3 regions of the Cellulomonas sp. PSBB021 genome follow, and region 2 is predicted to be linked to each of the others. Evidence: riboswitches for the same ligand, from Rfam matches in the RefSeq annotation. Region 2 holds a riboswitch; each other region holds the start of a gene.
What was found. Region 2 has a riboswitch for S-adenosylmethionine ahead of CBP52_RS10845 (aminotransferase class V-fold PLP-dependent enzyme). Riboswitches for the same ligand answer to the same signal wherever they lie in the genome.

Region 1 (3,941 bases), 830 kb from region 2:
GCGGGCGCACCCTCGGTCGCCTTCGCGAGCGCCAGGTACGTGACCGGGCCGACGATCACCGGGCGGGTCAGGACGCCGTCGGCGAGCGCCTCGACGAACTCCGCGACCGGGCGCGTGCCGACGTACGAGAACGTCGTCTCCGGGCCGATCTCCGGGACGAGGTAGTGGTAGTTGGTGTCGAACCACTTGGTCATCTCGAGCGGCAGGTCGTCGCCACGGCCGCGCGCGACCGTCGAGTACGCCGCGAGGTCGAGCGTGCCGTCCTCACCGACGAGGTCCGCGAAGCGCGCGGGGATCGCGCCGACGACCGCGGTCGCGTCGAGCACCTGGTCGTAGAAGGAGAACGCGCTCGGGATCGCGGCCGTGTCCTTCGGCAGGCCGAGCTCGACGAGGCGCTCGCGCGTCCGGCGGCGCAGCGCCGCGGCGGTCGCCTCGACCTCGTCGGCCGTGGACCTCCCGGCCCAGAAGGCCTCCACGGCCTTCTTGAGCTCGCGGCGCGGCCCGATGCGCGGGTAGCCGAGCACGGAGCCGGTCGGGAACTGCGGGGTCTCGCTCATGGGGTCCAGCCTTCGTGTCGTGGTGGTGCGGGGTTCGGGGGACGTGGGCGCCGACCTCAGCGGGTCGAGCCGTCCAGCTGCGCGCCCTCGAGCAGGTCGAGCGCGGCCTCGTGCTTGTTGTACGTGTAGAGGTGCACGCCGGGTGCGCCGCCGTCGAGGACGCCCTTGACGAGGTCGACACCCGCGCGGGTGCCGATGCGGTGCGCCGCCGACGCGTCGTCCGCGGAGCCGAGCGCATCGAGCAGGTCGCGCGGCACCGGGACACCCGTGAGCTCCTGCGTGCGCAGCAGCCGGGCCGGGTCGGTCAACGGGATGATCCCGGGGATGATCGGGATGACCACGCCCGCTGCGCGCGCCTCGGCCACCAGGCCCAGGTACGACTCGGCGTCGTAGAACACCTGCGTGATCGCGAAGTCCGCACCCGCCTCCTGCTTGGCGAGCAGCGACGCGACGTCCTGCGCGCGCGTGCCGCCCGTCGCCGCGTTGCCGCGCGGGAACGCGGCGACCGCGACCGACAGCGGCCGCACCCGCGCACGCACGGCCTGCGCCGGGCTCGCACCGCAGCGGCGGGACTCGATGTCCCGCAGCAGACCGACGAGCGCGCTCGCGGTCTCCAGGCCGTCCGGGTGGGCCTGCCAGTCGGCCTGGCCCGCGGGGGGGTCGCCGCGCAGCGCCAGGAACGAGCGCACGCCCTCGTCGAGGAACTCCTCGACGATCGTCGTGATCTCGTCGCGGCTCGTGCCCACGCACGTGAGGTGCGCGATCGGGGACAGCGACGTCTCGCGCAGCAGCCGCGAGACGAACGCGCGCGACGTCTCGCGCGTCCTGCCCGAGGCGCCGTACGTGACCGAGACGAAGTCCGGGTGCACGGCCTCGAGCTGGCGCACGGTCTCCCACAGGCGCGGCGCGGCCTGCGGGTTGCGCGGCGGGAAGAACTCGAACGAGAGCGTCGGGCGGTCGAGCGTGCCGAGCGGTCGCGGGTCGGCGGCCACGTGCGCGCCGGTCGGGACGCCGGGGCGCGCCGCGCTGCTCGCACCGTCGGCGCGCGCGTCGTCGAGCCGCGGCTGCGCCGCGGGCGGGTTCACGGTCGCCGCGCTCACGCCGGCGGGCCGTTCAGACACTGGGTCTGCGACATGTCCACTCCATCGGTCCTGGCGGAAGCACCCACACCCTCGTCGCGGAGGGGGGTTGCTGCGGCGTCGACGAGCCAGGTCTCTCGGCCGCTCTGGATGGTTGCCGTGATCGTAGGCCGGAAGCCCACATGCTGACCACGACTTCTCACGTTGCGAGACGGGCGGGCCGCCCAGCGGACGCGTCGCCGGAGACACGCAGATCAGGCGGGGAGGAGGCTCCGCGGGTCAGGCCAGCGGACGCGGGCGCTGGTGCGGGATCTCGCCCCACGGCTGGGTGCCCGTCACCGTCGACAGCAGACCGGCCTCGACCGCCTGCAGGACCTGCGCGTCCGGCGGGACCGACCCGCCCAGCGCCTCCCGCGCACCGCGGACGGCGTCCAGGCCGCCGTCGTGGTCGGGCATGTCGGTCATGCGCAGGACTGTAACCGCCGCGCACGATCAGGCGAAGTCCCCACGGCCGGATCACCCGAGGGGAGCACGTCCCGGGGTCCTCCGAGCGGGCGGCACCCGGACGGCCGGACGCCGCGGGCAATCGCATGACCCGTCCCGGCCGACGTGCGCTGACCTGCGGATCTGCTCTCGCGACGGGTCACCCGAACGCCACGGCCTACCGCAACGGCCTCCGCGCCCGCCGGGGGACTTCACCCACGCACCGACGGGCAGGCCGCCAGGTGGTCGTCGACGAGCCCGCACGCCTGCATCGCCGCGTACGCCGTCGTCGGTCCGACGAACCGGAAGCCGAGCGACTTGAGCTCGCGCGCGAGCGCGCGGGACTCGGGCGTCACCGCGGGCACGTCCGCCCACGACGCGGGGCGCACGTGCTGCGTCCGGTCCGGCGCGAACGACCAGAAGAGCGCGTCGAGCGTGCGGCCCGCCGCGTGCAGCGCGAGCAGTGCGCGCGCGTTCGCCACGGTCGCCTCGATCTTCTGCCTGTTGCGCACGATGCCCGTGTCCGCCAGCAGCCGTTCGACGTCGTGCTTGTCGTACCCGGCGACGACCTGCGGGTCGAACCCCGCGAACGCGGCCCGGAACGACTCACGCTTGCGCAGCACCGTGATCCACGACAGCCCCGACTGGAACCCCTCGAGCGCGATCCGCTCGAACAACGCCTCCTCGCCGTGCACCGGCACGCCCCACTCCTCGTCGTGGTAGCGCTCGTACAGCGGGTCCCCGTCCCCGAAGCACCGCCCGGTCACGGGCGCCGGAGCGGTCGCGGCCGCCAGCGGGGTGTCGACCGTCACGGTGTCGTCCATGCGGTCGAGTCTGCCGTCTCCCGCCCACGCGCGGCAGACCCCGCGCGCCCCCTGTGGACGACAGGTCGTCAGCCGAACCCCCCGTTCCCGCCGTCGGCCCGGCCCCGCTCCCAGACCCCGACGTCGTGGTTGCTACGGCTCAGACGCGCCGTTCCCGGAGCATCCGCGGGGGCGGCGACCGGCCACCTCGGCCTTTCACGGTGGAGGCTGACGTCAGAGTCTCGCAGGGAAAGGTGCCTTGACCTGAACATCAGACGTACGTTTTGCCACGGCATGCGATGGAGCTCCGCTATGGTGCGATTCGAGTGCCTCGCCGGGGCGAGGCGCATAAGCAGGGGAAAGAGTCTCGCAATGCATCGACAACTAGCCGTCCTAGGAGTCTGTCTGCTCACTGTGATAGTAGGGGGCTGTTCCGGCTCGAGTTCTGACGGCGATTGCGTGGCTCCGGTGCTCGCCGTGTCGCAGAGCACGGTCTCTCCGGGCGACGAGATCACGCTGACGGGGTCGTACTTCACCGTCGGCTGCAACGACGCCGGCGAGGACGCACCCGAGCCCAGCCCGACAACCGCACCCGTGCTGTGGGCACAGGAAGCCGCCCCGGGCGCGACCGTTGCCGAAGCGTCGATCGACGAGGACGGCGAGCTCACGTCGACGATCGTGGTGCCCGCCGACGCCGCTGCAGGCGACGCCACGGTCTCCGTGTCCCTCGACGGTGCCACGACGGCGGAAGTCTCCGTGAGCGTGGCGGAGTGAGCCGGGCGAAGACGCTTGCGGCACACCGCCTCGTCACGGTTGTCGCCGTGGGGGCAACGGGCGCGCCAGCGATGTCTGCTGATTCGTCTGCTGCCGCCCCGTGCGCGGGCTTGTCCGGCCCCCTGCTACTTGCCTCGACCCAGGAGATCGCGATTGCCGACGTCGCGCGGTGCGGTCTTGTCGGAGCCGAGGTCCGTGCCGGGCTAGTCGCTGTCGAGATCCCCTAGCCAGGAAACACGATTACC
Region 2 (3,941 bases):
GCGCTTCCTCGACTGCACGTTCGTCGGCTGCGTGCTCGACGACGCGGAGCTGGCGCACGCGCGGTTCGTCGACACCACGTGGACGGGCGTGCGGGCGAGTGCGCTCGACCTGTCGAGCACCGCGTGGCAGGACGGTGGGTGGACGGACTGCCGGCTCGGGGCGGTGCAGGCGTACGGGTCGCGGTGGACGCGCGTGCACGTGTCCGGCGGCAAGCTCGACTACCTCAACCTGCGCGACGCGACGCTGGAGGAGGTGCGGCTGACGGGGGTCGTGGTGGACGAGCTCGACCTGGCGCGGGTGCGCGCACGGCGGCTCGTGCTCGAGGACTGCCGCGTGCGGCGACTCGACGTCACCGGCGCGACCCTGACCGACGCGGACCTGCGTGGCGTGCGCGACCTGCAGCACCTGGACGGCGTCGCGGGGCTCGCGGGTGCGACGATCACGTCCGAGCAGCTCGTCGAGCTCGCGCCGGCGCTGGCCGAGCACATGGGTCTGCGCGTCCGGTGACGGACCGCGCGCGGGCGCGTCAGGCGAGCGTCATGGCCAGCGCGGTCGCGGTGAGTGCGGCGGGGTCGTCGGGGCGCACGCCCACGGCCGCGAGCTGGCCGAGCCCGACGACGGCCGCGAGCGCGACGGACGAGCGGCGGCGGGCCTCGTCGGGGTCCTGCCCGAGCTCGACGAGCAGGTCGGCGAGGTAGTCGACGCGCCGCTGGGACACCCGTGCGACGACGTCTGAGACGCCCTCGGCGGCGGCCTCGACGTACAGGCGCGCGCAGTCGCGGCGCCGGCTCGCGACGGCCGTGAACAGGGCCTCGACGCGGTCCCGGGCGTCGCCGCGGCCGTCGCCGTCGACTCCCGCGCGGGCCTCGTCGCGGTCACGACGAACGTGCGCCTGCACAACCGGCGCGGCCGCCTCTACCTGCTGCCCGTGCGTGCGCTGCACCCGCACGTCGTGCGGAGCATGCTCGCGCGCGCCGCGCGCGTCCTGACTCCCTGACCTCTGCGGCGCCGCTCGGCTCAGTCGAGCGCAGGACCGCACGCCGCCGCGGCGGTCGCGGCCAGGTGGTCCAGGCCGTGCACCGCGAGCAGCGGACGCGTGTCGTCGACGACCGCCCAGCAGCCGTCCTCGACCGCGTACCGCGAGCGCGGCCCGTCCGTCACGTACGCGTGCAGCGCCGCGACCAGCCGGTCGACGGCCTCGCTCGGCGTCCCGACCCCCACCGACGCGCGGATCGCACCGCCGCTCGCCCCCAGGCGGGACAGCAGCGGGTGCGCGCAGAACCGGCCGTCACGCACACCGATGCCGTGCTCGGCCGCGAGGTACGCGGCGACCAGGCCGGGGTCGTGGTCCTCCACCGTGAACGTCACGACCCCCACGGGCTCCGCCGAGTCCGGCCAGATGCTCGCGACGCGCACACCCGGGACCCGCTCGAGCCCCGCGACGAGCCGGTCCCGCAACGCCCGCTCGTGCTCGACGAGCGCCCCGGCCGGCAGCGCCGCGAGCGCGTCGCACGCCTCCGCCAGCGCGATCGCACCGATGACGTTCGGCGACCCGGCCTCGTGGCGCGCCGGGGCCGGCTGCCACACGGTCCGGTCGGCCCGCACGTCGCGCACCGCACCTCCCCCTGCGAGGTACGGCGTGCCCGTGTCGAGCCAGTCGCGACGGCCGACGAGCGCGCCCGCACCGAACGGCGCGTACGTCTTGTGGCCCGAGAACGCGACGTAGTCGGCGCCCGTGCGCGCGAGCGAGAAGCCGCGGTGCGGCACGAGCTGCGCACCGTCGACCGCGACCCGCGCACCCGCGGCGTGCGCAATCTCGACGACCCGCTCGACCGGCAGCGCCTCACCGGTGACGTTGGACGCGCCCGACACCGTGACCAGGGCGTACGCGCGCGCGGTGAGCTCCGCGCGCAGCGACTCGAGGGTCGCGGCGACGGTCTCGGCGATCGGCAGGATCGTCGTGCGACGGCCGTGCGGGTCGCTCGAGCGCAGCCACGGGAGCAGGTTCGCGTGGTGCTCCAGGTCGAGCACCAGCACCCGCTCACCGGTCGGGACGACGCCGGCGAGCAGGTTGAGCGAGTCGGTGGTGTTGCGGGTGATGATCGCGACGTCGTCCTCGCGCGCGTCGACGAACCGCGCGACCGCCTGCCGCGCGGACTCGTACAGCGCGGTCGACACCTGCGAGAGGTACCCCGCCCCGCGGTGCACCGACGCGTACAGCGGCAGCACCTCCGCGACCCGGTCGGCGACGGCCTGGAGCGCCGGTGCGCTGGCGGCGTAGTCGAGGTTCGCGTAGACGCGCTGCGTGCCGTCGACGAGCGGCACCGTGGTGCTGCCCCCGACCACGGGCAGGAGCGGCTGAACGGCGGGCGCAGCGGTCGCCGCGGTCGCGCCCGTCGTCGTGCCGGTCGTCGGAGCCGACGTCGGGGCCGTCGTCGGACAGGACGTGGTCTCGGCCAGTGCGGTCACGGGGGTACCTCCGTGGATCCGGGGACCCCGGGTCCGGGCATCCCGCGCTTGCCGGCACCGGTCGGTGCTCGGCCTGGTCGTCACCCGGGGCACCCCACCGCGGAGGAGGGTTGCCGGCCAGCGAGCCGGGGCTTCGCGCTGGCGCTCATGACCTGACCGAAAGGGTGGCGAGCCGGGCGAGCGGCTGTCAACGCGGACAGCCGTCTGTCTCGCCACGCGGAACGCGTGTCCACGAGGTGGATGTGGTCGACGAAACGGCGTTACGCTCCTCGCACCATCCAGAGCGGCCGAGAGATCTGGCTCGACGACGCCGCAGCAACCCGCAGGCCCCGCGCCTGGCCGAGGGTGCTACCGCCAGGACCGATGGAGGAGCGACATGGCCGGACCTTACGCAGGCGACCTCACCCCGCAGCAGGCCTGGGACCTCGTGGCGTCCGACGAGCGTGCACTGCTCGTCGACGTGCGCACCGAGGCCGAGTGGCAGCAGATCGGCGTCCCCGACGCCGCCGACGCTGGCGAGCGCGCCGCGTTCGTGCAGTGGCTGACCCCGGCCGGCCCCAACCCCAGGTTCCTCGACGAGCTCGCGGCGACCGGGCTCGAGCCCGGCGACGGCCGCCCCGTCGTGTTCCTGTGCCGGTCGGGCGTCCGCTCGGTCGCCGCCGCGCAGGCCGCGACCGCCGCGGGCTACGGCCCGGCCTACAACGTGCTGCGCGGGTTCGAGGGCGACGTCGGGCCCGACGGGCAGCGCGGTCACTGGGGCTGGCGCGCCGAGGGCCTGCCCTGGCGGCAGGCGTGAGCGCACACGCCCCCGGCCCCGGCGACTGGGACGCCCGGCGGGTCGACCGCTCGACGCTGCGCCCGGACACGCTCGCGGTGCGGGGCGGGCACGTCCGCTCGCAGTTCGGCGAGTTCGGCGAGGGGCTGTTCCTCACGCAGGGCTTCACCTACGACTCCGCGGGGCAGGCCGAGGCCGCGTTCGCGGGCGAGGTCGACCGGTTCCTGTACTCCCGCTACAACAACCCGACCGTGTCCACCTTCGAGGAGCGCCTGCGCCTGCTCGACGGCGCGCAGGCTTGCTACGCCACCGCGTCCGGCATGAGCGCGGTGTTCACGGCGCTCGCCGCGCTCGTCGGCTCGGGCTCGCGGATCGTCGCGGCCCGTGCGCTGTTCGGGTCGAGCGTCGTCATCTTCGACGAGATCCTCGCGAAGTGGGGCGTGCGCACCGAGTACGTCGACGGGCACGAGCTCACGCAGTGGGAGGCGGCGCTCGCCACCCCGGCCGACGTCGTGTTCTTCGAGACGCCGTCGAACCCGATGCAGGACCTCGTCGACGTCGAGGCGGTCTCGCGCCTCGCGCACGCGGCCGGCGCGGTCGTCGTCGTCGACAACGTGTTCGCGACCCCCGTGTTCTCCCGCCCCCTCGACCTGGGCGCCGACGTGGTCGTGTACTCCGCGACCAAGCACATCGACG
Region 3 (3,941 bases), 1.5 Mb from region 2:
CGTTCTACTGCCCCGGGGACCGGACGATCTACCTCGACCTGGGCTTCTTCGACCTGCTGACCAGCCAGTTCGGCGCGAAGGGCGGGCCGCTCGCCGAGATGTACGTCTACGCGCACGAGTACGGCCACCACGTCCAGAACGTCACCGGCGTGTTCGACTCCTCCGACCGCCGCGGGTCGGGCGCCGGGTCGGACTCCGTGCGCGTCGAGCTCCAGGCCGACTGCTATGCGGGCATGTGGGCCGGCAACGCCGCGACCACCGAGGACCCCGACACCGGTGTCACCTACCTCAAGCCCATCACCGCCGACGAGCTCGCGCAGGCGATCGACGCGGCCGCTGCCGTGGGCGACGACCACATCCAGCAGCAGTCGGGCGGCGGCGTGAACCCCGACTCGTGGACCCACGGCTCGAGCGAGCAGCGCCAGCGCTGGTTCACCACCGGCTACCAGCAGCGCGACCTCGCGGCGTGCGACACCTTCGCCGCCGACACGCTCTGACGCCCGCATCGGGCAGACTCCGGGCATGAGCACCGACGACAGCTCCGCCCGCGTGGGCGTCTATCTCGACTTCGACAACATCGTCATCTCCCGCTACGACCAGCTCCACGGTGACGGCTCGTGGCGCAAGGACAACGCGCGTGACGCCGGTAAGGACGTCGCCCCTCGGCTCGACGCCGCCCGGGTTGACGTGAGCGCGCTCCTCGACTACGCGTCGTCGTTCGGCACGCTCGCCGTGACCCGCGCGTACGCCGACTGGTCGGTGCCGGCCAACGCGGCGTACCGGCGCCAGCTGGTGGACCGCGCGATCGACCTCACGCAGCTCTTCCCTGCGTCCGGTACCAAGAACGGCGCCGACATCCGGCTCGCCGTGGACGTGCTCGAGGACCTGTTCCGTCTCACCGACCTCACGCACGTCGTGATCGTGGCTGGCGACTCCGACTACATCGCGCTCGCGCAGCGGTGCAAGCGCCTCGGGCGCGTGGTCGTCGGCGTCGGCGTGCCGGGCGGGACCAGCAAGGCACTGATCTCCGCGTGCGACGAGTTCGAGTACTACGACGAGGCCGTGCGGCAGTCGGACGAGGCAGAGGACGACGACGCCGTCGTCACGGGCGCCCCGGACGACACCGCTGCCTCGCCCGTGACGACCGCTCCGCGCACGGCGACGGCCGCGCGCACCGAGCCCGAGACATCGTCACAGCCGATCAGCGGTCCGGTCGCGACGCGGCTGCTCGCACGCGCACTCGGGCTGGTCGCGAAGGACGCCGACGGCTGGAGCCAGGCGTCGGCGGTCAAGCAGCAGATGAAGCGGCTCGACCCCCGGTACAACGAGGCTGCGCTCGGCTTCGCGACGTTCACGGACTTCGTACGCTCACGCCAGGGGCAGGTCGAGCTCCGGGAGGAGGGTCAGGCGCGGTGGCTCCGGCTGCGCGCCCCCAAGTCGAAGAAGGGCTGAGCGCACGCCGCGCCGGGCTGACCTGCGTGGCGCGGCCCAGTGCGACCCCCACCACGCAGGTCAGCCGGACCCACGCGATGCGTCGGTGCTACGCGCGGGCCGCGCGCGCGAAACGGGTCAGGCGGACCCGAACGAGACGGCTCACGACGGCGCCCAGCGCGAGCGGCGCACGCGTCACCGTCGCGAGGGCTCGGGCCGTCTCCCGGCCCACCCGGTCGACGTCAGCGCGGGCCGAGGCCGCCATCACTCCCACCTGGTGCGCGCGCAGGGCGTGCGCGAGCGCCGGGACGTCCGCCAGCACGTCGGCGCGCACGGCGTGGTCCTCGGGAGCGAGCAGACGCAGCCACTCCGCGAACAGACGCACTCGTGCTTCCGCCGAGTCGTCGAGCAGACCGGACCGGAGAGCGTCCTGCCGGCTGACCGCTCGCACGGTGCGATCGTGATCCCGCACCGAGTCCAGCTCGACGACCGCCATACCCGACGCCGCGGCGTCGTCGAGCAGCTCGGTCAGGCGCGCGTCGCGCAGCTGGAGCGCGGCGCGGACCGGCGCCCACGACGCGTCGTCGGGGTCGGACAGCCCGGCGAGCTGCACGACCCCGTCGCCGGCCGTCCGACCCGCACGCGAGCGTGCCGCTCCGGCCCGCCGCGAGACCTCGGACTCGAGCCAGGTGCAGTCGTCGCAGAGCGTCTTGGCGACCCTCAGCAGCGACAGACCCCAGTCGCCGACCAGGCACGCGGTGCACAGCTCCCCGCGGGTGACGAGGTCGACACCGGTCCGGCTCGCCGCGGGGGCGGGGCGCAGCTCGACGAGACCGTCGGCGCGCAGGAACTTCTCACTCATGGGCGTACTCCCTTCGCACTTCCCGGCGGCGGTCGCCGCCGGGCCGGTCTTCCTCCGGGGCACCGTGCGCGAGGTTGCGCGGTTGCCGGACCAGCACGCGGAGGGCGTCTCGCTGATCGCTCTTGACCTGGGGAAACGCTAACGTGACCCGGCTCGCACGAGCAAGGGACGTCACACGAACGCGGGCGGTGGACGAGGAGTCCGCCGTCCACCGCCCGGGTGCGAGGTGTGTCAGATGTTGAAGCCGAGGGCCCGCATCTGCTCACGGCCGTCCTCGGTGATCTTCTCCGGGCCCCACGGCGGCATCCAGACCCAGTTGATGCGGAAGCCGTCGACGATGCCGTCGAGCGCCTGCGCGGACTGGTCCTCGATGACGTCCGTGAGAGGGCACGCCGCCGACGTGAGCGTCATGTCGATCACCGCGGTGTTCTGCTCGAGCGCGACCCCGTACACGAGGCCGAGGTCGACGACGTTGATCCCGAGCTCGGGGTCGATCACGTCGCGCATCGCCTCCTCGACGTCCGCGACGGTCGTCGGTGAGCCAGTGCTGGGGGTGGTCATGCGTCCTCCCGGGATCCGGTCTTGATGAGTGCGTCGTTCAGCGCGACCCAGCCGAGCAGGGCGCACTTCACGCGTGCGGAGTACTTGCCGACGCCCGTGAAGGCGGCGGCGTCGCCGAGCGCCTCCTCGGCGTCGTCGTCGTCGAGCCCCTGCCCCCTGGACTGCATGAGGTCACGGAACGACGCGGCGAGCGTGTCGACGGTGCCCAGCGGCTGGTCGAGCACCAGGTCGTGCAGCACCGAGACCGAGGCCTGCGAGATCGAGCAGCCCTGCCCCTCCCAGCGCAGCCCGCGGACCACACCGGCGTCGTCCACGTCGACCTGCAGGGTCACCTCGTCGCCGCACGTGGGGTTCACCTGGTGCGACTGCGCCGAGCGGGCGCCGTCGGCCGCCTCGCCCAGCCCTCGCCCGTGCGGAAACTTCGCGTGGTCCAGGATCACCTGCTGGTACAGCTGCTCCATCGAGCTGCTCATACGTCGCCCTTCTCGTGGCGCCGGGGGCGCCGTCAGTCCGTCAGTCCGTCAGTCCGTCAGTCCGTCAGTCCGTCAGTCCGAAGAACGCCCGGACCCCCGCGAGCGCTTCCCGGAACACGGCGATCTCCTCGTCGGTGGTGTACACCGCGGCGGTCGCGCGTGCCGTGGCGGCCACGCCGAACCGGCGGTGCAGCGGCTGTGCGCAGTGGTGGCCGACGCGCACCGCGACGCCGGCGTCGTCGAGCACCTGCCCCACGTCGTGCGCGTGCACGCCGTCGACGACGAACGACACCGCGGCGAGCCGGTCTGCGGTGTCGGTCGGGCCGATCACCCGCACCCCCGGCACGGAGGCCACCGCGTCGAGCAGCAGGCCCGCCAGGTGGTGCTCGTGCGCGGCGACGGCGTCCATCCCGAGGTCGGACAGGTAGGTCGCGGCCGCGCCCATCGCGACGGCCTGCGAGACCATCTGCGTGCCGGCCTCGAACCGCTGCGGCGGCGGGGCGTACGTCGTCTCGGTCATCGTGACGACCTCGACCATCGAGCCGCCCGTGGTGACCGGCGGCATCGCCTCGAGCAGCTCGCGTCGCCCGTAGAGCGCGCCGACGCCGGTCGGC

Region 1: linked by a shared signal. The riboswitch ahead of CBP52_RS14695 (methylenetetrahydrofolate reductase) and the one ahead of CBP52_RS10845 (aminotransferase class V-fold PLP-dependent enzyme) in region 2 are both predicted to bind S-adenosylmethionine.
Region 3: linked by a shared signal. The riboswitch ahead of CBP52_RS03770 (hypothetical protein) and the one ahead of CBP52_RS10845 (aminotransferase class V-fold PLP-dependent enzyme) in region 2 are both predicted to bind S-adenosylmethionine.

The regions. Positions count from the first base shown of each region.
Region 1 covers NZ_CP021430.1:3,198,414-3,202,354, forward strand. Annotated here, with positions in the region: gene metE (5-methyltetrahydropteroyltriglutamate--homocysteine S-methyltransferase) at 1-557, opposite strand, end outside; gene CBP52_RS14695 (methylenetetrahydrofolate reductase) at 614-1,657, opposite strand; SAM riboswitch class I at 1,697-1,793, opposite strand; gene CBP52_RS14700 (hypothetical protein) at 1,916-2,101, opposite strand; gene CBP52_RS14705 (DNA-3-methyladenine glycosylase I) at 2,332-2,943, opposite strand; gene CBP52_RS14710 (hypothetical protein) at 3,235-3,696, shown strand.
Region 2 covers NZ_CP021430.1:2,372,487-2,376,427, forward strand. Annotated here, with positions in the region: gene CBP52_RS10830 (pentapeptide repeat-containing protein) at 1-508, shown strand, start outside; gene CBP52_RS17595 (hypothetical protein) at 528-899, opposite strand; gene CBP52_RS10840 (hypothetical protein) at 888-998, shown strand; gene CBP52_RS10845 (aminotransferase class V-fold PLP-dependent enzyme) at 1,019-2,470, opposite strand; SAM riboswitch class IV at 2,510-2,623, opposite strand; SAM riboswitch class I at 2,742-2,840, shown strand; gene CBP52_RS10850 (rhodanese-like domain-containing protein) at 2,847-3,266, shown strand; gene CBP52_RS10855 (O-succinylhomoserine sulfhydrylase) at 3,263-3,941, shown strand, end outside.
Region 3 covers NZ_CP021430.1:834,284-838,224, reverse strand. Annotated here, with positions in the region: gene CBP52_RS03780 (neutral zinc metallopeptidase) at 1-497, shown strand, start outside; gene CBP52_RS03775 (NYN domain-containing protein) at 523-1,452, shown strand; gene CBP52_RS03770 (hypothetical protein) at 1,541-2,293, opposite strand; SAM riboswitch class IV at 2,304-2,421, opposite strand; gene CBP52_RS03765 (metal-sulfur cluster assembly factor) at 2,525-2,854, opposite strand; gene sufU (Fe-S cluster assembly sulfur transfer protein SufU) at 2,851-3,327, opposite strand; gene CBP52_RS03755 (SufS family cysteine desulfurase) at 3,392-3,941, opposite strand, start outside.